DNA from 3 places in the Kineococcus haloalkalitolerans genome. Region 1 is predicted to be linked to each of the others. Evidence: predicted binding sites of a transcription regulator. Region 1 holds the regulator's gene; each other region holds the start of a gene.
The links. The regulator LexA, encoded in region 1, represses DNA repair genes until DNA is damaged. The targets are predictions, from matches to a motif close to TCGAACANNTGTTCGA.

Region 1 (7,239 bases):
GAAGCGCTCGAACTCGGCGCCCAGCTCGTCCGCGGTGGGCAGGTAGGCCGACCCGGCGCTGGTGCCGCGGCCGGCGTCGCCGGAGGCGTCGTACTGCTCCTCCAGGGCCGCCACCACGGCCTGCGCCTCCGGGGAGTCGGCCACCTGCTTGTCGACCTCGACACGGGTGGCCGCGGCCTGCTCCAGCAGGTCCCCCACCGGCAGGTCCACGCCCGTGGCGCCGGAGATGGTGCGCAGCAGCACCGCGGCGGCGTCCGGGTAGTCGTTGCCGGCCAGGTAGTGCGGGACGTGCGCGAGCACGGACAGCACGTCGCGGCCGGTCTCGGCGCCGCGCAGGTGCAGCAGGGCGGTGACGTGACCGGGGACCTGCGCCTCCACCTCCCACGTGCGGTAGCCCTCCAGCAGCTCCGGCCGGCTCGCGCTGGCGGTCACCCCGCTGGGGCGGGTGTGCGGGACGGCGGTCGGGGCGGCGTTGAGGACGACGGTCAGCCCCGCGCCGAGCCGGTCGGCCAGCTGCCAGACGGCCGCACTGAAGCGCTCCCACTGCACGTCCGGCTCGGGGCCGGTCAGCAGCAGGAACGAGGAGCCGTCCTCGTCGAGCACCCGCAGCACCCGCAGCTGCGGGGGCTCGTAGGAGGTCCAGGTCGTCCCCGTGAAGGTCATCGGCGGGCGGCGCGCGCGGTAGTCGTGCAGCTGGTCGACGTCGAAGGTCGCCACGAGCTCGTGCCGCCGGGTCGCCAGCAGGTGGTCCACCGCCTGGCGCACCGCGGCGCCGGCGTCGACGAACCCGGACAGGGCCACGACGAGGGGCGGCTCGACGAGCCGGGGGACGTCCGGCTCGAGACGGTAGAGCGCAGCGGGATCGAGCATGCGGTCATCATCCCCCCGCCGTCCGTCCGCGCCGCGACGGGCGCGGCGGCAGCGCGGGCCGGGACGCTCAGGCGCCGGGCGAACCGGCCGCGGCGCTCTCGCGCTCGGCGCGCAGGGCGTGGATGGCGGCCTCGAAGTCGGCGAGCGACTCGAACGCCTGGTAGACCGAGGCGAAGCGCAGGTAGGCCACCTCGTCGAGCTCGCGCAGGAACGGCAGCGTGGCCAGCCCGACCTGGTGGGCGTCGACCTCGGCGGCCCCCTGGGAGCGGACGGCCTCCTCGACGCGGTGGGCCAGCAGGGCGATGTCGTCCTCGCTGACGGGGCGGCCCTGGCAGGCCTTGCGCACACCGGAGGCGATCTTCGCGCGGCTGAAGGGCTCCCCCGCGCCGCTGCGCTTGACGACGGTCAGACTGGCGGTCTCGACCGTGGTGAAGCGGCGGGAGCACTGGGGGCACTGCCGGCGGCGGCGGATGCTGCTGCCGTCGTCGGTGGTGCGGGAGTCCACGACGCGCGAGTCGGGGTGACGGCAGAACGGACAGTGCACGCCGGTTCCCTCCCGCGCGGTGGCGCCTCGGCCCTCGCACGCGGCGGCGCGCGGGCCCGGTGGTGCGCACGGTAGCGCACCGCGCCGCCGCCCGGCGGCGCTCGTCCCGCGCTGCTCGCCCGTCACGGTCGCGCCCCGTCCCGCGCCCGCCCGGCCCGCGGCTCAGTCCAGGACCGGCAGGCTCAGCCGCTGACCGGCCTGCAGCGCGTGCGAGGGCAGGTCGTTGAGGACGACGATCCGCGCGGCCACCTCGCGCCAGTCGGCGTCCGGGGCCCACTGGGCCGCGATCTGCGACAGCGTCTGACCGGGCAGGACCGTGACCGTGACCGGCGCCGCGGAAGCGGCGGTCACCAGGGGCGCGTGGGGGACCCGCGCGGGCGCCGGGCCGCCGTCCGTCGCGGCCCCCACCGCGGCGACGGCGGTGCAGGTCAGCAGCGTCGCCGCGGCCGTGGTCAGGGCCAGCCGGCCGCGCCGGGTCAGGCGCAGCGGGCGGCGCACCGCGCGCGGCGCGGGCGCCGGGCGCCGCGGGGCCGGGACGGGCGCGCGGTGGCAGTCGGGGCCCGTGGGCACGAGGACCAGGACGGCGGACGAGCGCGACCGGGCGCCGCGGCCCGGGCGCGGCGGGCGACCGCGGCCCGGGACCGCCGGGCTGCTCGCGCGGCGCGGGACGGTCGGGACGGGGACGAGGGCGGTGGCGCTCACGGGGGTGGCCTCCATCTCGGTCGGGCGCCTGCTCGAACAGGTGTTCGAAGCGGCCCGGCAGTTGTACCACCGGGGCACCGGTGGTGCGCAAGACCGCGGTCGAACGGTGTTCGACCCGGCGTGCGCGGCGCACGCTGCCACCCGGGTACGACACGGGGCCCGCTCCGGCGCCCGACCCGCCCCCGCGGGTTCAGGCGTAGCGGCGCGCGGCGCGCTCGCGGGCCCGCGCGGCGAGGGCCTCCCGGTCGCGCGCCGGCGCCGTGGTCACGAGCGAGCTCAGCAGCTCCTCCGTGGCCGCCGCCACGGCGTCGACGGCCCGGTCGAACGCCTCCTGGTTCCGCCGCGAGGGGCGCGTCGTCCCGGCGACCTTGCGCACGTACTGCAGCGCGGCCGCACGGGCCTCCTGCCCCGTGGCGGGCGGCTCGACGTTGTGCAACTGGTGGATGTTCCGGCACATGCCGCGGAGGGTGAGCGCGGTGACCGGTCCCGTCAAGGGGCGAGCGACGGCGACACGCTTCGAACAGGTGTTTGATCGGCGACGGACCGCGCGCTACGGTCGAGCAGCCGCCCGGTGCCGGGGCGGCGGCCGCCGGGTCCCCGGCGGTGCGCGCGGGTCAGGAGGAGCCGAGGTGGCCGACCAGGTCGAGGAGCGGGCCGGACAGCCGGTGCCGGAGGACGCGACGGCCACGGTGCACACCCTGCCCGACCGGGGGCTGGACGCCGCCGGGCTGACCCCCCGCCAGCGCGGGGTCCTCGAGGCCATCCGCGAGGCGGTGGGCCGCAACGGCTACCCGCCGAGCCTGCGCGAGATCGGCACGGCGGTCGGGCTGACCAGCCCCAGCAGCGTCGCCCACCAGGTGCGGACGCTGGAGCGGCTGGGGTACCTGCGCAAGGACCCGCGCCGGCCCCGGACGCTGGAGGTGGTCGCGCCACCGCCGGCGGAGGGCACCACCGGCCCCTGGAGCGGGGGCGGCGAGGAGCACCCGGCACCCACCTGGGTCCCCGTGGTGGGCCGCATCGCCGCCGGTGGGCCGATCCTCGCCGAGCAGCTGGTCGAGGACGTCTTCCCCCTGCCCCCGGAGATCGTGGGCGCGGGCCAGCACTTCGTGCTCCGCGTGGTCGGCGACTCGATGGTCGAGGCCGCCATCTGCGACGGCGACTGGGTCGTCGTGCGCCAGCAGCCCACCGCCGACAACGGCGACGTGGTGGCGGCGATGATCGACGGCGAGGCGACGGTCAAGGTGCTGCAGCGCAAGGACGGCCACGTCCGGCTGCTGCCGCGCAACGCCCTGTACGAGCCGATCGACGCCGACGACGCGGTCGTGCTGGGCCGCGTGACGGCCGTCCTGCGCTCGCTCTGACGCCCCGTCCCCGGCCGGTCGCGGCCAGGGGATCAGATGGCGGCGCCGACCACGCGCTCCACGGCGGCCTCCACGGCCAGGCGCGGAGTCGTCAGCACGGGCACGTGCAGGTCCCGCAGCAGCGGCGCGGCCACGACCATGCTGGCCTGGGCCAGGACGACGACGTCGACGGGCGGCTCGGCGGAGCGCACGGCGCAGCGCACCGCCTCGGCCACGCTCGTCGCGTAGGTGATGAGGTCGCCCTCCTCGAAGGCCTGCCAGGTGCCGGAGCAGTCCACCGGGACCAGCTCCACGTCCCGCCCGGCCTCCGCGGCGCACTCGCGCAGCAGGGGCAGTGCACTGGCCGCCGCCTCGGCCAGCGAGCTGACGACCGCGATGCGCCGGCCGGCCACGACAGCGGCCTCGGCCATCGGGCGGTCCACCCTCAGGACGGGGACCTCCAGCTCCAGGCCGACCTCCTCGGCCACCGGACCCACCGTCGAGCACGTGCAGACGACGACGTCGGCGCCCTCGGCGACGAGGCGGCGCAGCCGGTCGGCGACGGAGGGCCGCACGTGCTCCAGGCCGGACCGGCGGGCCGCGGTGTGCAGCCCGGAGTCGACCAGGTGGCGCGGCTCGACGCGGCGGTCCCGCTCGGCGAGGAGGTCGCTGAAGGTGCGGACGTGCGCGTCCGCGGTGTGCAGGAAGCCGACGGTGGCCACGCCGAGAGGATGCCACCCGGCGGCACCCCCGTCAGCAGGGGGTCGTGAGGATCACCCGGGTGCGCGCAGTCGTCGCAGGGCGTCCCGCGCGACCTCCGGTGAGGCCGTCCCCCAGAAGGGGGGCAGGCTGGCGCGCAGGAAGGAACCGTAGCGGGCGGTGGCCAGCCGCGGGTCCAGGACGGCCACCACACCGCGGTCGGCGGAGGCGCGCACCAGCCGCCCGGCGCCCTGCGCCAGGCGCACGGCGGCGTGGGAGACCGAGACCGACAGGAAGCCGTTGCCGCCGGCGGCGTCCACGGCCCGCGCCCGGGCGGACAGCAGCGGGTCGTCCGGCCGCGGGAACGGGATGCGGTCGACGAGGACCAGCGAGCAGGAAGGTCCGGGCACGTCGACGCCCTGCCACAGCGACAGCGTCCCGAACAGGGACGTCGCCGGGTCGTCGGCGAAGCGGCTCACCAGGCGCGGCAGCCGGTCGTCGCCCTGGCACAGGACCGGCAGGGCCGGGCCGAGGCGCTCACGCACCGCCGCGGCGGCCTCCTCCGCGGCGCGGCGGGAGGAGAACAGCCCCAGGGTGCGCCCACCGGCGGCCTCCACGAGCGCCGCGATCTCGTCGAGGACGGCGCCGTCCGCACCGGAGCGGCCCGGCGGCGGCAGGTGCCGCGCGACGTAGAGGATGCCCTGCCGCGGGTAGTCGAAGGGGCTGCCGACGTCCAGCCCGGTCCAGGGCACGGCGTCGGCGGGCCGCGGGCCGCCCCGGCGCAGCCCGAAGGAGCCCGCGACGGCGTCGAAGGCGCCCCCGAGCGCCAGCGTCGCCGACGTGGCGACGACGGTCCGCTCGGCGAAGACCTTCTCGCGCAGCAGGCCGGCCACGCCCAGCGGCGCCACGTGCAGGGCGGGCCGGGCACCGCCGCCCGGACCGCGGCCGCCACCGACCCCGCTGACCCAGGCCACGTCGTGGTCGGCGTCGTCGGCCAGGCGCGAGGCCGTGGTGAAGACCTCCTGCACGGCGGTGCGCGCCAGGTGGCGGGCCCCGCGCTGCTCGCCGTCCTCGCCCTCGCCGGCGTCCTTGAGCAGGGTCAGCGAGGCGCGGGCGGCGTCGCGCACCGAGACGACCGCTGCGGCCAGCTGCTCCGGCCAGCGGTCCAGCCGCCCCGGCGGGGCCGTCTCCAGCGCGGCGTCGAGCGCGACGCCCGCGTCGTCCAGGTCCTCGGAGACCACCCCCGCCGAGCGCCGCAGGCGGCGGCTCGCGGCCGCCACGACCGCGGCCGACAGCTCGGCCGTGGCCACGGCCGTCACCCGGTCCGCCAGCTCGTGCGCCTCGTCGACGACGAGCAGGTCGTGCTCGGGCAGGAGCTGGCCGCCCTCGAGGGCGTCGATGGCCGTCATGGCGTGGTTGGTCACCACGACGTCGACGGTGCGGGCGCGGGCGCGCACCCGCTCGGAGAAGCACTCGGCGGCCACCGGGCAGCGCTGGGCGCCCAGGCACTCGCGCGCCGACACGGACACCTGGCGCCAGGCGCGCTCGGACACGCCGGGGTCGAGCTCGTCGCGGTCGCCGGTGGTCGTGGTCGCCGCCCACTCGCGCAGGCGCACCACCTCCCGGCCCAGGCGCCCCGCCGTCGGGTCCTCGCCTCCGCCACCGGCCGCGTCGACGTCGAAGAGCGCGGCCTCCTCGACCGGGAAGCCGCCGTCGAGCTTGTTGCGGCACAGGTAGTTGGCGCGCCCCTTGAGCAGCTCCCACGTGGGCTCGCGCTCCAGGTGCGGTGCGAGGGCCTGCGCCAGCCGGGGGAGGTCCCGCTCGACGACCTGCGCCTGCAGGGCGAGCGTGGCGGTGGTGACGACCACCGCGCGGCCGGTGCGCACGGCGTGGGCCGCGGCGGGGACCAGGTAGGCCATCGACTTGCCGGTGCCCGTGCCGGCCTGCACGAGCAGGTGCCGGCGGGCGCCGACGGCGTCGGCGACGGCCCGCGCCATCCGCTCCTGCCCCTCGCGCCGCTGCCCGCCCAGGACGTCCACCACCGCCGACAGGAGCCCGACGGCCTCCTCGGGGCCCACCCCGCCGTCCTCGGCGACCCCGTCAGCCGGGTCGGCCGTCTCCGTCGCCGGGCGCGGGGAGGTCGTGGTGCTCACACCGGCCATCCTCCCCGACGGCGCCGACAGTCCCCGTCCGTCCACAGCGCGACGCGCCGCCGGAGCGCGGTCCACAGCACGAGCGCCCCCGACCGCGGCGGTCGGGGGCGCTCGTGCTCGTGCGGCGGCTCAGGCGCGGAAGCCGTCCAGCTCCGCCGCGAGCCGCGGGCGGACCCGGGCCAGCAGGCGGGTGCCCGCGCCGGTGTGCTCCTCCTGCAGCACCTGCCCGGTGGTGTGCACGCGGTGGACCAGGTCGCCCCGGTCGTAGGGCACGCACACCTCCAGCTCGACGTCCGGCACCGGCAGGGCCTGCGCCACCCGCTCACGCAGCTCCTCCGTGCCGCGGCCCGTGCGGGCCGAGACGACGACGGCGCCGCGCTCGCGGGCCAGCAGCCGCTGCAGGACCTCCGGATCGGCCAGGTCGGCCTTGTTCACCGCGACCAGCTCGGGCACGCGGTGGGCGTCGACGTCGGCCAGGACGGCCCGCACGGCGGCCAGCTGCCCCTCCGGGTCGGGGTGGGAGCCGTCGACGACGTGCAGGACGAGGTCGGCGTCGGCCACCTCCTCCAGCGTGGAGCGGAAGGCCTCGACGAGCTGGTGCGGCAGCCGGCGCACGAAGCCGACCGTGTCGGCCAGGGTGTACGGCCGGCCCTCGGGGGTCTGCGCGCGCCGCACCGTCGGGTCCAGCGTCGCGAACAGGGCGTCCTCGACGAGCACCCCGGCCCCGGTGAGCCGGTTCAGCAGCGAGGACTTGCCCGCGTTGGTGTACCCGGCGATGGCCACCGACGGGACCGCGCGGGCCGTGCGCACGGAGCGCTTGGCGTCGCGGGCGGTGCCCATGCCGCGGATCTCCCGGCGCAGCTTGGCCATCCGGGCGCGGATGCGGCGGCGGTCCAGCTCGATCTTCGTCTCACCGGGACCGCGGGAACCG
Region 2 (7,239 bases), on a different contig from region 1:
CCGACAGGACGACGCCGCAGGGGTGCAGGGCGAGGTGGCGGGGCAGGCCGTCCAGGCGCTCGACGAGGTCGAAGAACGCGTCCAGGCGCTCCTCGCCCAGACCGCTGCGGCGCAGCTCGGGCAGGTCGGCGACGGCGGCGCGCGCGTCGCGGGCCCGCACGTGCGGGAACGCCGTGGCGATCGCGGAGACCTCCGCCGGCGGCATCCCGAGGGCGGCGCCGACGTCGCGCACGGCGTGCCGGACGCGGTAGGTGTCCATCATCGACACGCACGTCACCCGCCGGCCGCCGAACCGGTCGAGCACCGCCCCGTAGACCTCCTCGCGGCGGGCGGACTCGACGTCGAGGTCGATGTCGGGCAGCTGCCCGCGCAGGGGGTTGAGGAACCGCTCCATCAGCAGGCCGTGCTCCAGCGGGTCGACGCCGGAGATCCCCAGCAGGTGGTTGACCAGGCTGCCCGCCCCGGACCCGCGGGCGGCGACCCGCACCCCCAGCCCGCGCACCAGGTCGCACACGTCGGCCACGGTGAGGAAGTAGGCGGCGAAGCCCGTCGCGGCCACGGTGCGCAGCTCCTCCTCCAGGCGCCGGCGCACCCGCTCCTCCTGCGCGGGCCCCGCCCCCGGGTAGCAGCGGCCGACGCCCGCCTCGCAGCGGGCGCGCAGCACGGCGTCGGGGTCCTCGCCCGGCGCCAGCCCGAGCGCCTCGCGGTCGGGCAGGTGGTGCTCGCCGATCCCGAGGTCGGCGCGGGGGTCCAGGCGCGCGCGCTGCGCGAGCGCCCGGGTGGCGGTGAGCAGCTCACGGGCCAGCTCGTCCCCGCCGCCGGCCGCGCGGGCGACGTCGGCCGCGGTGCGGGCCATGTCCGCCGACGGCAGCAGGTGCTCCTGCGCCGTGGTGCGGTCCACGTGCCGGGTGTCCAGGGGCACGAGCCGGCGCACCGCGTCGAGCAGGTCGGCGGTGGGCGCCTCGCGCGCGGTGGCGCAGCGCGCCGCGGCGGTCAGGACCGCGGGGACACCGGCCTCGCGGGCCAGCAGCAGCGTGCGCGCGGCCTGGTCGAGGGCGCCGGGGGTGCCCGGCCGGGCGTGGTGGTGGACGACCTCCACGTGCAGGCTGCCCGGCGGCAGGAGCCGCGCCCACCGGTGCAGGTGCTCGCGGGCGAGGTCGTCGCGGTGGGTGAGCACCGCCCGCCCCACCGGCGAGGACGGCCCGAGCAGGACCGCGAGGGCCGCGCCCCCGCGCGGGGCGTGCGCGTGGGCGGCGACCAGCTCGGCGGGCGCGAGCGGCCGGCCGCGCTCGGCGCCCAGGTGGGCGGCGCTGACCAGCTCGCACAGGGCGCCCCAGCCGTTCCCGGCGCCGGCGTCGCCCAGGGCCAGGACCGTCGCGCGCGGCAGCCGCGGGTCGACCGCCCGCCCACCGCGGGCGGGTGCGCGCCGGTCCGTCCCCGGCCGGGCGGTGCGGGGCCCTCCGGCGGACCGCGCGCCGGAGGAGCCGCTGGAGGGCCCGGTGGCCAGGTCGACCCCGAGGACCGGAGCCAGGCCGGCGTCCTGGCAGGCGCGGACGAACTTCACCGCCCCGTACAGACCGTCGCGATCGGTCAGCGCCAGGGAGTCCATCCCGAGCGCGGCGGCCCGCTCGACGAGTGCCGCCGGGGTGGAGGTGCCGTGGCGCAGCGAGTACCCGGAGGCGACGTGCAGGTGGGTGAACGGCGGTGCGGGCCGGGCGGGGACGGCAGCAGCGGCGCGGGGGGCGGTGCGGGGGGTGGGGACGGGGTGGTGCATCGGGTCCTCTGCGGTCACGCCCGCGGGGAAGGACGGAGCAGCGGTGGTTCGTGGTGCTGGTGGTGGTGCGGTGCTGGTGGTGCGGGTGCCGGCGGTCAGCCCGCCAGCGGGTGCGTGCGCGAGAGCCCGAGGACGTCCTCGACCGCGTGGTGGAACGCCTCCGCCGCCGCGAGCAGGGTGTCGGCGGCCGCGGCGTCGACCACCCCGGTGCGGCCGGCCTCGACCGCGGCGCGGCGCGCGGCGCTGGCGGTGAACTCGGCGGCCCAGACGGTCAGCTCGGGCGCCAGCTGCGGCAGCACCTCCCAGACGCTGCGCGGGCCGCCGCGGCGCCGGCGGGGGGCGGCCGGTGCCCGCCCGGTCGCGGTGCCGCTCCGGCGGGCGGGCGTCGCGGGGACGGGCCCGGGGTGGACGGCCAGGACGGCCGCCCCGGCGCGCAGGGCGGCGAGGTGGGCGTGCACGTACCGCTCGGCGGGGTCCTCGGCGCGGAAGGCGGCGAGCAGCTCGCGCTCGGAGCGGTCGAGCAGGTCGAGGGCGGCGGTCGTGAGGGGCCGCGGCCCCGGCTCCGGCGCGTCCGGCGCGTCCGGCGGGACGCCGTACCGCGCGGTGGCGCGCCGGCCCCGCGAGGTGTCGGCCGCGGTGGTCATGGTCCTCCTCCCGCGCCGGCCGGAGCCGGCGCCTGCGTGCTGTCGTCCCACCCGTCGTGCTGGTGCTGCGGTGCTGGAGCGGTGCTGCTGGAGCGTTGGAGGTGCGTGGCGCGCGGTGCGCGGGACCGGTGCCCGCCGCGCGGTCAGTCCGCGACGCGCAGCAGGACCCACTCGTCGTCCCCGGTGGTCCCGTCCCCGGCGCCAGGGCCAGGGGTACCAGCCGCCTCCGACACGAGCCCCCGTCCGCGACCACCGCCGTCCGCGGCGGCCGTGCCGGGAGCGGCCCGGCGGGCGAGGTCGTACACGCCGACGGCGGAGACCCGGCCGACCCCCGCCTCGACCCGCCAGACCTCGCGCTCGAGGTCGCCGACCTCCAGGACGGACCCGGCGCGCTGCGGTGCGGGCGCCGTGCCCGCGGTGCCGGCGCCGTCGCCGTGGACGGCGGCGACGGCTGGCTGCTCCCACCAGGCCAGGCGCTCGCGCCAGTGCGAGAGCACGGAACGGACCACGTACAGACGGCCGCGCCAGACGAACTGCACCGGAGCGGCCTCGTCGTCGCCGATCGCGCCGGAGCGGACGTGCACGGTGTCGCAGAACCGTCTCACCGGACCTGCCTCCCCTCCTCGAGCCGGCGCCGCCGGAGGGCTCCGGCGGCGGGCGAGCCGGGGGAAGACGGCTCCACGACGCACCCGGCGGGCGGACGGGCGGGAGCTTCCCCTCTCCCGTCCACCCGCACCGCCGGGCGGCCGCGGCGTTCGAACACCTGTTCGAACTGTGATCGACGGTACACCACGCCTCCCCGACCGCGTCAACGGGGAACGGCGCCCCGGTGGACGCCGGGGCGCCCCGGCCGGGGACCCGGTCCACCGCGCCGCGGGTCCCCCCGCGGCCTACCGTGCAGGGGCATGAGGTGGACGCCGCCCGTCCTGCTGCACCGCTCCCCCGCGCGCGGGAACCGGGTGCGCGACGGTCCGGGGCCGACCGGGGTGACCGGGCCGGCGCGGACGGCCACCGCCCCGCGGGACGAGCCGAGCGGGCACCCCGGTGAGCACCCCGCGGTCGTCGCCACCGCCGCCGCCCTGGCGGCCCTCGCCGCGGCCGGCACCGTCGTGGAACTGCCGCCCGGTCTCGACGACCCCGCCGCCCGGGCCGCCCACCTCGGCGTGCCCCCCGAGGCCCTGGCGGTGACCGGGGTGCTCGTGGCCCGCTGCAGCCGGGCGGGCCTGCCCGCGGGCGCGATCGGCACCGGCGGGGTCGACGTGCGCCCGGACGAACCCGTCCTCGTGGTCCGCGCGGGCGTGCACCGCACCCTGCCGGGCGTGCTCGCGGGGGTCCTGGGCCTGGCGCGGCTGGACCCCGCCGACGACGCGCTCGCGCACCGGCTCACCGGGGCCGCGCCGGGCAGCGCCGCACCCGTGGGCCTGCCCGCGGCCCTGACGACGTTCGTCGACGTCGCGCTCGCCGTGCACCCGGTCGTGCAGGTCCCGGCGGGCCACCCCCGCGCGGTGTTCCGCACCCGCTACGACGAGCTGCTGCGCCTGACCGCCGGGCACCCGGTCGAACTGGGCTGACCCGCGACGGCCGGTGAGCGGCGGGCGGGAACCGCCCGCGCCTCCCGGGCGTGCACGGGACGTGGGCGCGACAGCACCGGGGGCCGGCACCGGGCCGGAGGGGTTGTGCACCACGGCCCCGGGGACCGGCGACCCGGCGGCGCCCCGCGTGCTGCTCGTGCACGGCCTCGGCGGCGCCTCGACCGCGTGGGCGCCCGTCACGGGCGACCTCGGGCGCGACCACCGGCTGCTGCTGGTCGACCTGCCCGGGCACGGGCTCAGCCCCGCCCTGGGCCCGGCCGACGGGGCGGACGCCATGGCGCCGGCCGCCCTGGGCCGGCGGCTGCTGCGGCTGGCGGTGCGCCTGCGCGGGGAGGACGGCCGCCCGGTGCACCTGGTCGGGCACTCCTTCGGCGGGTGGGTCGCGCTGGAGGCCGCCGCGCGGGACGACCCGTCGACCCCCGCGCTGGCCAGCCTGACCGCCCTGACCCCGGCGGGGCTGTGGCGCAGCGCGCGGCGACGGCCACCGCTGCTGCCGACCGGCCAGCGGCTGGCCCGCTGGGCGCGGCACCTGCCCGAGGGGTTCGTCACGGGGGCGGTCGGGCGCACGCTGGCGTTCACGGCGACCAGCGCGGCCCCCCGCGCGCTGCCGGTGGCGCTCGCGCGGGACGCCCTGGAGGCGGTCGCCTCAGCACCGGGCTACCCCGCGGCGGACGCGGCCCTCGCCGCCGGGTCGTTCACCCGCGCGGCGGACGTGCGGGTGCCGGTCGTCGTCGTGACCGGTGCCCGCGACCGCGTCCTGCCGCCGGAGTACCTGCGGCGCGAGCTCGCCCCGCCGGGCGCGCGCTGGGAGCGCTGGGAGCGCTGCGGGCACGTGCCCGCGTGGGACCGGCCCGCCGACGTCGCCCGCCTGGTGCGCGCCCACGTCGCCGCCCACGAGCCCGGGCGTGGAGACGGGGGCGGGGACGACGGGCGGGCCGCGCCCGCGGGACGGACGTAGGGTCCGCTGGTGCCCGCCCAGCCCCCCGAGCAGCCCGCCGAGCCGCCGCCCGCGCTGGTCACCCTCCACCTGTGGACGGTGCCGCCCCGCGCCGTGCCCCTCGCCCTGGGGCGGATGGCCCTGGACCGGGTCCTGCTCGCCCGCACCCCCGGCGCGCGCTTCCGCAAGATGCTCGGCACCGGGGACGGGCGCACCTTCACCGTCCGCGACGCGGACCCGCTGCGCTGGGCCGCGCTCGTCGCCTGGGACTCCGCGGCCGACGCGGCCGCCTTCGAGCGCTCCGCGACGGCGCGCGCCTGGCGGCGGGCGGCGAGCGAGACGCTGCGCGCCGAGCTGCGGCCGCTGAGCAGCCGCGGCCGCTGGTCGGGGCGCGAGCCGTTCGGTCCCGCCGCGGGCGCGCCGCACGCGGGGCCGGTGGCCTCGGTGACGCGGGCCCGCCTGCGCCCGGGGCGGGCGCTGTCCTTCTGGCGGGCGGTGCCGCCGGTGGCCGCGGAGCTGCGGACGGTGCCGGGCCTGCGGTTCGCCGTCGGCCTGGGCGAGGCGCCGCTCGGCTACCAGGGCACCTTCTCGCTGTGGGAGTCCGCCGACGCGCTGAGCGGGTTCGCCCACCGGGGCGCCGCGCACCGCGACGTCATGGTCCGCACCCCCCGCGAGGGCTGGTACGCCGAGGAGCTGTTCGCGCGCTTCGCGGTCGAGGGGCTGGAGGGGACGGTCGACGGGCGCACCCCGTGAGGTCGCGGTGGCGCTCGGGCTCCTGGCGCTGCGGTGGCTGCTGCCGTCCTGAGCGTCGCGGGGGCCGGCACGGAGGTCCCGCGGGGCCGGTGTCGCCGCCCGTCCCTAGAGTGACCGGGTGCCCCACCGCCCGCCCTCCCGCGCCCTGCGCGCGGTGACCGGCGTCCTGACGGGCGCCGCCGTCCTGAGCCAGGTCGCCCACCCGCTGCTGCGCGGGGAGCGGCTGCGCCGCACGACCATCGGCTCGGTGGGGGTCTTCAGCGCGGCGGCCGTGGCGGACGCCGCGCGCCGCGGCGGGGCGCGCGGGGCGGTGCGCACGCTGGCCGTGGCCGGCGGGCTGGGGCTGCTGGCGGAGGCCGTCGGCACCCGCACCGGCCGGCCGTTCGGCCGCTACCGCTACGCCGGGACGCTGGGCCCGCAGGTGCTGGACGTGCCCGTCGTCGTGCCGCTGGCGTGGACGATGGTGGCGCACCCGGCCGTGCAGCTGGGCCGCCGGCTGGCGCGGCGGCTGCCGCCGGGCCGCCGTCGCGACGGCGCGGTCGTCGCCGCGGCCGCGTGGACCCTGGCCAGCTGGGACCTGTTCCTGGACCCGCAGATGACGGCCGCGGGGCACTGGGCGTTCGAGGTGCCGCACCCGCACCTGCCCGGGCTGCCGGGGATCCCGCTGAGCAACTACGCCGGGTGGCTGCTGACGGCCACGGCCGTGTGCGCGGGCCTGCACCTGCTCGTCCTGGAGGAGCCCGGCACCGGCGCGGGCGCCGCGGGCCCGTCGCAGCGGGTGCCCGCCTGGCTGCTGGGCTGGACGTGGCTGGGCTCGGCGCTGGGCAGCGCGGCGTTCTTCGGCCGCCCGGCCGCGGCCGCCTGGGGCGGGGCGGCGATGGGGCTGACCGTGGGCCCGTACCTGCGCGACCTGCGGGCGGGCGCGTGAGGCGCGCCGCCGGCGCGGGCCGGGCGCTGCTGCGCGCCGCGGTGCGCGGCGGGTCGGCGGCGGCCGTGCTGCTGACCGCGCACACCGCGCTGAACGCCCGCGCCCTGCGCCGCCCGCCCGTGGACCCGCCCGTCGTGGCCGAGCGGGTCAGCGTCCTGCTGCCCGCGCGCGACGAGGCCGACCGGGTGGGCGCGTGCCTGGCGGCGCTGCTGGACCAGGTGCAGGTGGGCGAGGGGTACGAGGTGCTGGTGTGCGACGACCGGTCCACCGACGCGACGGCGTCCGTGGTGCGGGCCGTCACGGCGGGCGATCCGCGCGTGCGGCTGCTGGAGGGCGCGGACCCGCCGCCGGGGTGGCTGGGCAAACCGGCCGCGTGCGCCCGCCTGACCGCCGAGGCCCGCGGGGACGTCCTGGTCCTCGTGGACGCCGACGTGGTGCTGGCCCCGCACGCGGTGGCCTCCGCGGTGGCCCTGCTGCGCGGCAGCGGCCTGGACCTCGTCAGCCCGTACCCGCGCCAGCTGGCGCTGACGTGGGCCGAGCGGCTCGTGCAGCCGCTGCTGCAGTGGTCGTGGCTGACGACGCTGCCGCTGCGGGCGGCGGAGACGTCGCGG
Region 3 (7,239 bases), on a different contig from region 1:
GCGAGCCCGAGCAGGTCCCCAGCACGTCCCGAAGCAGGTCCCGAGCACGTCCCGAGCGCGAGCCGGGGCGGACACAGGCGGAGGTAGCACGATGTCCGGCCACTCCAAGTGGGCGACGACCAAGCACAAGAAGGCCGTCATCGACGCCAAGCGCGGCAAGATGTTCGCGCGCCTCATCAAGAACATCGAGGTCGCGGCGCGCACCGGCGGGGGCGACCCGGCCGGCAACCCGACGCTCTTCGACGCCATCCAGAAGGCCAAGAAGTCGTCCGTGCCCGCCGACAACATCGACCGCGCCGTCAAGCGCGGCTCGGGCGCGGAGGCCGGCGGCGCCGACTGGCAGACGATCATGTACGAGGGCTACGGCCCCAACGGCGTCGCCCTCCTCGTGGAGTGCCTCACCGACAACAAGAACCGCGCGGCCATGGAGGTCCGCACGGCCATGACGCGCAACGGCGGCTCGATGGCCGACCCCGGCAGCGTGTCGTACATGTTCAGCCGCAAGGGCGTCGTCGTCATCGGCAAGGAGGGCACGGACCTCACCGAGGACGACGTGCTCACCGCCGTGCTCGAGGCCGGCGCGGAGGAGGTCAGCGACCAGGGCGACACCTTCGAGGTGGTCAGCGAGGCCACCGACCTGGTGGCCGTGCGCGAGGCCCTGCAGGCCGCCGGCATCGACTACGACTCCGCCGACGCCAGCTTCGTGCCCAGCGTGCAGGTGCCGCTGGACGCCGACGGCGCCACCAAGGTGTTCAAGCTCGTCGACGCCCTCGACGACTGCGACGACGTGCAGAACGTGTACGCGAACTACGACGTCTCCGACGACGTCATGGCGGCCCTCGAGGACGCCTGAGCGAGCGCGCCGCCCGGCCCCGCCCCCGCGAGCGTGCGAGGGTGGGGCCGTGCGCGTGCTGGCGGTGGACCCGGGGCTGACCCGCTGCGGCCTGGGCGTCGTCGACTCCGGTCGCGGCCGCCGTCCCGTCGCGGTCGACGTGGGCGTGGTGCGCACCCCGGCGACCGACCCGGTCGAGCAGCGGCTGCTGGCGATCAGCGAGGGCCTGGACGCGTGGCTGGACCGGCACGCCCCGGACGTCGTGGCCGTCGAGCGGGTCTTCGCCCAGTCCAACGTGCGCTCGGTGATGGGCACCGCCCAGGCCGCCGGGCTCGTGCTCGTGGCCGCAGCCCGGCGCGGGCTGCCGGTGGCCATGCACACGCCCAGCGAGGTCAAGGCCGCCGTGACGGGGTCCGGGCGCGCGGAGAAGCAGCAGGTCACCGCGATGGTGACGCGCATCCTCGGCCTGGCGGAGGCGCCGAAGCCCGCCGACGCCGCCGATGCCCTCGCGCTGGCCCTGTGCCACCTGTGGCGCGGCGGGGGCGCCTCCCGGCTGGAGGACGCCGCCCACCGCGCGCTGGTCACCGGCCGGCGCAACGCCTACGCCGAGGCCGAGCGGGCCGCGCGTCGGGCCGGGGCCGTCGCCCGCTGACCGGGCCGACCGGCCCGATCGGCGCCGGGCCGCCGCGCCCGCGCCTCAGCGCACGTGCCGGCGCAGGAAGCCCGTCGTGCGCTCCCAGGCCAGCTCGGCGCTCTCCGGCCGGTAGTTCGGGCGCTCGTCGTTGTAGAAGGCGTGCGGCGCCGGGTACACCTGCAGGTCCACCTCGACGCCGGCCTGCTCGCGCACCCGCTCGGCCATGGCGCGCACCGCGTCCAGCGGCACCGAGGTGTCCTCGGCGCCGAAGTGGCCGAGCACCGGCGCCCGCAGCCCCGTGAAGTCCGTGTCCGGGCCGGGCACGCCGTACCAGGGCACGGCCGCCCCGATCCGCTCCCCCTGCTGCGCGGCGAGGCTGAGCACGAACGCGCCGCCCATGCAGAAGCCGACGGCCCCGACGGTGGCGGAGGTCGTCTCGGGCCGCTGCAGCAGGTACGTCACCGCGCCGGCCAGGTCGCGGGCGGCGCGGTCCGGCGGCAGCTCGGTCATGAAGCGCGCCGCCTCCTCGCTGTCGTGGGTGGTGCGCCCGCCGTACAGGTCGGGGGCCAGGGCGACGAAGCCCTCGGACGCCAGCCGGTCGGTGATCGCGACGACGTGGTCGGTCAGCCCCCACCACTCCTGGACGACCACCACGCCCGGCCCGCCGCCGTCGGCGGGCAGGGCGAGGTAGCCGTGCGCGTGGTCGGCGCCGGCGTCGTCGGTGGCGGGGAAGGTGACGTTCTGGCGCGGGTTCTCGTGCTGCTCGTGGCTCACCGGCCCGACTCTGCCGCCCCGGCGGTGATCGCGCAGCCCGTCGCCCCGCGGTGCCGCGCGCGGGCGGCGCGCCGACGTCCCCCGTGTCGCGGCGCCGCGCTAGCGTGGTCCCGTTCGTACAGGTGTTCGCGCGGGCCCCGCCCGGCGGGTGAGGGGGATCGGTGATCGCGTCGGTGCGCGGGCAGGTGCTCGCCGTGCGGCTGGACTCGGTGGTCGTCGAGGTGGGCGGCGCCGGGATCCTCGTGCAGGCCGCACCGGGCACGCTGGCCGGGCTGCGCGTGGGCGAGGAGGCGATGCTGGCCACGAGCCTGGTGGTGCGCGAGGACTCCCTGACGCTGTTCGGCTTCGCCGACGCCGACGAGCGGGAGGTGTTCGAAGTGCTGCAGACCGTCTCGGGGGTCGGGCCGCGCCTGGCGCTGGCGATGCTCGCGGTGCACCGGCCCGACGGGCTGCGCGCCGCCGTGGCCGCCGAGGACCACGCCGCGCTGGTGCGGGTGCCGGGCATCGGCAAGAAGGGCGCGCAGCGCATCTGCCTGGAGCTGGGCGACCGCCTCGGCCCGCCCTCCGACGGGCCGCTGCCGGCCGCCCCCGCCGCGGCCGCGGACGGCGCCGACCCGCGCACCCAGCAGGTGGTGGACGCCCTCGTCGGGCTGGGCTACCCCGTCAAGCAGGCCGGGGACGCCGTCGACGCGGTCCTCGCCGCCGACGACGCCGGAGCGGACGGCGGGGACGCCGGTGCGCTCGACGTCGCCGCGACGCTGCGCGCGGCCCTGCGCCGGCTGTCGGGCCGCTGATGAGCGGCTACGGCGAGGGTCGCCCCGGGGCGGGGGAGCGGCTGGTCACCGGCGGCGCCGACGAGCGCGAGCGGGCCGCCGAGAGCGCCCTGCGTCCGCACGGGCTGGAGGAGTTCGTCGGGCAGAAGGTGGTGCGCGAGCAGCTCTCGCTCGTCCTGGACGCCGCCCGCGCGCGCGGCGCGCCGAGCGACCACGTCCTCTTCTCCGGCCCGCCCGGCCTGGGCAAGACGACCCTGGCGATGATCGTGGCGTCGGAGATGGGCGCCCCCCTGCGCCAGTCCAGCGGTCCGGCCATCCAGCACGCCGGGGACCTGGCGGCCGTGCTGAGCTCCCTCGACGAGGGCGAGGTGCTCTTCCTCGACGAGATCCACCGCATGGCCCGGCCGGCGGAGGAGATGCTCTACATGGCGATGGAGGACTTCCGGGTCGACGTCGTCGTGGGCAAGGGCCCGGGGGCCACGGCCATCCCGCTGGAGCTGCCGCGGTTCACGCTGGTGGGGGCCACCACCCGCGCCGGCCTGCTGCCCGCGCCCCTGCGCGACCGCTTCGGCTTCACCGGCTACCTGGACTTCTACTCGCCCGAGGAGCTGGTGCAGGTGCTGCGCCGCTCCGCGAGCCTGCTGGGGGTGCAGCTGACGGCCGAGGGGGCCGCGGAGATCGGCGGGCGCTCGCGCGGGACGCCGCGCATCGCCAACCGGCTGCTGCGCCGCGTGCGCGACTGGGCGCAGGTGCGCGGCTCGGGCATCGTCGACCGCCGCGCCGCGCGGGCGGCCCTGGAGGTCTACGAGGTCGACGAGAAGGGCCTGGACCGCCTGGACCGGGCGGTCCTGGACGCCCTGTGCCGCCGCTTCGGCGGCGGGCCGGTCGGGCTGTCCACGCTGGCGGTCGTCGTGGGGGAGGAGGCCGAGACCGTCGAGACGGTCGCCGAGCCGTTCCTCGTGCGCGAGGGGCTGCTGGGGCGCACCCCGCGCGGGCGCGTCGCGCTGCCGCAGACGTGGCAGCACCTGGGGTTGACCCCGCCGCGCGACGCCGTCTGGCAGCTGCCGCTGGACGACGCGGACACCGGGGCGGACACCGGCGCGGAGGACGACGGGTAGCGAGCGGGGCGTGACGCGCCGCGGCGGGCGGCAGGGCCGGACGGGTGAGACGTCTAGACTCGCCGGGCGTCCGGCCGACGCCCGCCCGCGGACCTCCCCCGGGCGGGGCGTGGGCCCGCCGCGCCGGCACGGAGGTCGGCGTGTGCGCCGGTGAGCCGTCGTCCCACCGGTGCGGGAAGGGATGTCGTGGGTGGTGGAGGTGGTGGCCAGCTGGTCTTCCTGCTCCTCATGGTGGGCCTGCTGGTCTTCATGTTCAGCAGGACGCGCAAGCAGCAGCGGGCCCAGCAGGACCTGCAGAACAGCGTCGCGCCGGGGTCGGAGGTCATGACGACCTCGGGCGCGTACGGGACCGTCGTGGACGTGGAGGGCGACGTCGTCACCCTCGAGGTCGCCCCCGGCGTGCGCACGCGCTGGAGCCGCCGGGCGGTGGCGCGGGTCGTGACGGCCGTCGGGCCGGCGCCCGACGCGACCGCGGGCACCCCCGAGGCGGTGGACCCCGCCGAGGCGGGCGTGGACCTGCGCAAGGACCGTCCGGACGAGGCGGGCGGAGCGACGCGCGCCTGATCCGCAGCTGACGTCCTCGGGCACACAGACGTGACTGTTAGGACAAGAAGCGACCACGAACAGTGACAAGCTTGCTCTCGCCGGGGGACCACCCCCGGCGAGAGCCGTCCCGAGGTAACCAGTGTCCAACGACAGGCCACCCCAGCGCGCCCGCCGCGGCGCGCCCATCCGCCGACCCCACCACGGCCGCACCCTCGGGGTGCTCCTGCTCGTGGCGGCGATCCTCTTCGGCGCGGTCGGCGCCGGGGCGATCTGGTCCGACGCCCGCTGGGCGCCCGGTCTCGCCCTCGACCTCGAGGGCGGCACGCAGGTGCTGCTCACCCCGCGCCCGACCGCCGGTGGCGGTGAGGTCACCGAGGACCAGCTGCAGCAGGCGCGCAACATCATCGAGCAGCGCGTCAACGGCACCGGCATCAACGAGTCCGAGGTCAGCATCCAGGGCGGCGAGAACATCGTCGTCTCGATCCCCGGCCAGGCCACCCGCGCCCAGCTGGACCTCATCTCGCAGTCGTCGCAGCTGAGCATGCGCGTCGTGCTGGTCGCCGCCGAGGGCGCTCCCGCCCCGGCCGGGGACCCGGCCGCCGAGGACCCCGCCGCCGGCGACCCGGCCGCGGAGCCGGCGGACCCGGCCGCGGAGCCGGCGGACCCGGCCGACCCCGCGGTGCAGCCGACCGACGAGGCCGACGGCGCGGCGGCCCCGGCAGCGCTGCGCCAGGACACGGCCCCCGAACCCGCCGCCGAGCCGACCGGCGCGCCGGCCCCGGCCGCCCCCGAGGCCTCGCCCGCACCGCCGACGCTGGCCGACGTGGCGACCCCGCGGCCCACCCCCGGGCCGGGCCAGCCCACCGACAGCCCCGCCACCCCGCCGGCCGACGCCAGCGACCAGGCGTGGCTGACCGAGGACGTCGGCCGCCTGTTCACCGAGCTGGACTGCTCGGACCCGGCGAACCTCGCCGGCGGCACCGGCGGGACCGAGGACCCGGCGCTGCCGCTGGTCACCTGCTCGCAGGACGGCTCGGTCAAGTACGTCCTCGGCCCCGCGGAGATCCAGGGCACGCAGCTGACGGGCTCCTCGGCCCGCCAGGCCGTCAACCAGCAGGGCCAGCCGACCGGCGGCTGGGCCGTTGACCTGCAGTTCAACTCCGAGGGCGGTGACGCCTTCGAGGCGCTGACCGCCCGCATCAGCCAGCTGGAGCCCCCGCGCGACCAGTTCGCCGCCGTGCTCGACGGCCTCGTCGTCACGGCACCCTCGGTCAGCGGCACCATCCCCGGCGGCCGCGCCGAGATCACCGGCAACTTCACCCAGGAGAGCGCCGAAGCCCTCGCGCAGCAGCTGCGCTTCGGCGCCCTGCCGCTGTCCTTCGACGTGCAGTCCGAGGAGCAGCTGTCGGCGACCCTGGGCTCGGAGCAGCTGCGCAACGGGATCGTCGCGGGACTCGTCGGCCTGGCCCTCGTCGTGGCCTACTTCCTGCTGCAGTACCGGGCCCTCGGCCTGGTCACCGTCACCGCGCTCGTCGTGGCGGCGCTGCTGAACTGGGGCGTCATCCTGCTGCTGAGCTGGCTGCAGGGCTTCCGCCTCAGCCTGGCCGGCGTGGCCGGCCTCATCATCGCCATCGGCACCACGGCGGACTCGTTCATCATCTTCTTCGAGCGCGTGCGCGACGAGATCCGCGAGGGCCGCGTGCTCACCTCCGCCGTCGAGGCGGGCTGGCGGCGCGCGCGGCGCACGATCCTCATCTCCAACGCGGTCACCTTCATCTCCGCGGTCGTCCTGTACGTGCTGGCCGTGGGCAACGTCCGCGGCTTCGCGTACACGCTGGGCATCACCACGGTCATCGACCTCGTCGTCGTGGCCCTGTTCACCCACCCGGTGGTCGCGCTGCTGGCCCGCACGAAGTTCTTCGGCGGCGGGCACAAGTGGTCCGGCTTCGACCCCGAGCACCTCGGCTCCGTCGTCGCCCGCTCGGCGTGGCGGCACGGGCAGGTGCGCAAGACGGTGGCCCAGCTGCGCGCGGAGGAGCGCGAGAAGGCGCGCGCGGGCGCCGGCGGCGGCGGGGACGTGGAGGGCTCCGCGGGCGGCGGGGCGGCGGGACCGGACGGACCGGCGGCGAGCGAGCGGGGGAACGCCTGATGGGCATGGCGAAGCTGGGCAACCAGCTGTACACGGGCGAGCGGTCCTTCGACTTCGTCGGCCGCCGCAAGCGCTCCTACCTGGTCTCCGGGGTGGTGTTCCTGCTGTCCCTGGTGCTGCTGGTGGTGCCCGGGCTCACCTTCGGCATCGAGTTCGAGGGCGGCTCGGAGTTCCGCGTCAGCGGCGGTGCCGCGGCCGGCGAGCTGGTCGCCGCGGACGCGGTGCAGGAGGTCGTGCCCGGCACGGCCCCGCAGGTCACCACCGTCGGCCAGGGCGACGTGCGCGTGCAGACCGTCGAGCTGGACACCGCCCAGCTGGACGAGGTGCGCGCCTCGCTCGCGCAGGCCTACGACGTGCCGGTCTCGGACGTCACGTCCACGAGCATCGGGCCGAGCTGGGGCGCCAACGTGACC

Region 2: ACRYMY_RS13545 (DUF6504 family protein) is a predicted target of LexA. The motif match lies at 3,174-3,189, and genes of this name have one in related genera.
Region 3: ruvA (Holliday junction branch migration protein RuvA) is a predicted target of LexA. The motif match lies at 2,355-2,370, and genes of this name have one in related genera.

The regions. Positions count from the first base shown of each region.
Region 1 covers NZ_JBJLSH010000017.1:29,535-36,773, reverse strand. The annotation lists gene ACRYMY_RS08725 (proteasome assembly chaperone family protein) at 1-870, opposite strand, end outside; gene nrdR (transcriptional regulator NrdR) at 938-1,414, opposite strand; gene ACRYMY_RS08715 (LysM peptidoglycan-binding domain-containing protein) at 1,577-2,116, opposite strand; gene ACRYMY_RS08710 (DUF2277 domain-containing protein) at 2,307-2,573, opposite strand; gene lexA (transcriptional repressor LexA) at 2,746-3,477, shown strand; gene ACRYMY_RS08700 (aspartate/glutamate racemase family protein) at 3,510-4,178, opposite strand; gene ACRYMY_RS08695 (ATP-dependent DNA helicase) at 4,230-6,317, opposite strand; gene hflX (GTPase HflX) at 6,438-7,239, opposite strand, start outside.
Region 2 covers NZ_JBJLSH010000033.1:30,564-37,802, forward strand. The annotation lists gene ACRYMY_RS13535 (DNA polymerase III subunit alpha) at 1-1,774, opposite strand, end outside; gene ACRYMY_RS13540 (SAV_6107 family HEPN domain-containing protein) at 1,870-2,418, opposite strand; gene ACRYMY_RS13545 (DUF6504 family protein) at 2,562-3,023, opposite strand; gene ACRYMY_RS13550 (aminoacyl-tRNA deacylase) at 3,324-3,989, shown strand; gene ACRYMY_RS13555 (alpha/beta fold hydrolase) at 4,138-4,968, shown strand; gene ACRYMY_RS13560 (monooxygenase) at 4,978-5,700, shown strand; gene ACRYMY_RS13565 (carotenoid biosynthesis protein) at 5,819-6,628, shown strand; gene ACRYMY_RS13570 (glycosyltransferase family 2 protein) at 6,625-7,239, shown strand, end outside.
Region 3 covers NZ_JBJLSH010000008.1:31,860-39,098, reverse strand. The annotation lists gene ACRYMY_RS05215 (YebC/PmpR family DNA-binding transcriptional regulator) at 92-853, shown strand; gene ruvC (crossover junction endodeoxyribonuclease RuvC) at 903-1,484, shown strand; gene ACRYMY_RS05205 (dienelactone hydrolase family protein) at 1,530-2,240, opposite strand; gene ruvA (Holliday junction branch migration protein RuvA) at 2,402-3,034, shown strand; gene ruvB (Holliday junction branch migration DNA helicase RuvB) at 3,034-4,131, shown strand; gene yajC (preprotein translocase subunit YajC) at 4,318-4,695, shown strand; gene secD (protein translocase subunit SecD) at 4,895-6,826, shown strand; gene secF (protein translocase subunit SecF) at 6,826-7,239, shown strand, end outside.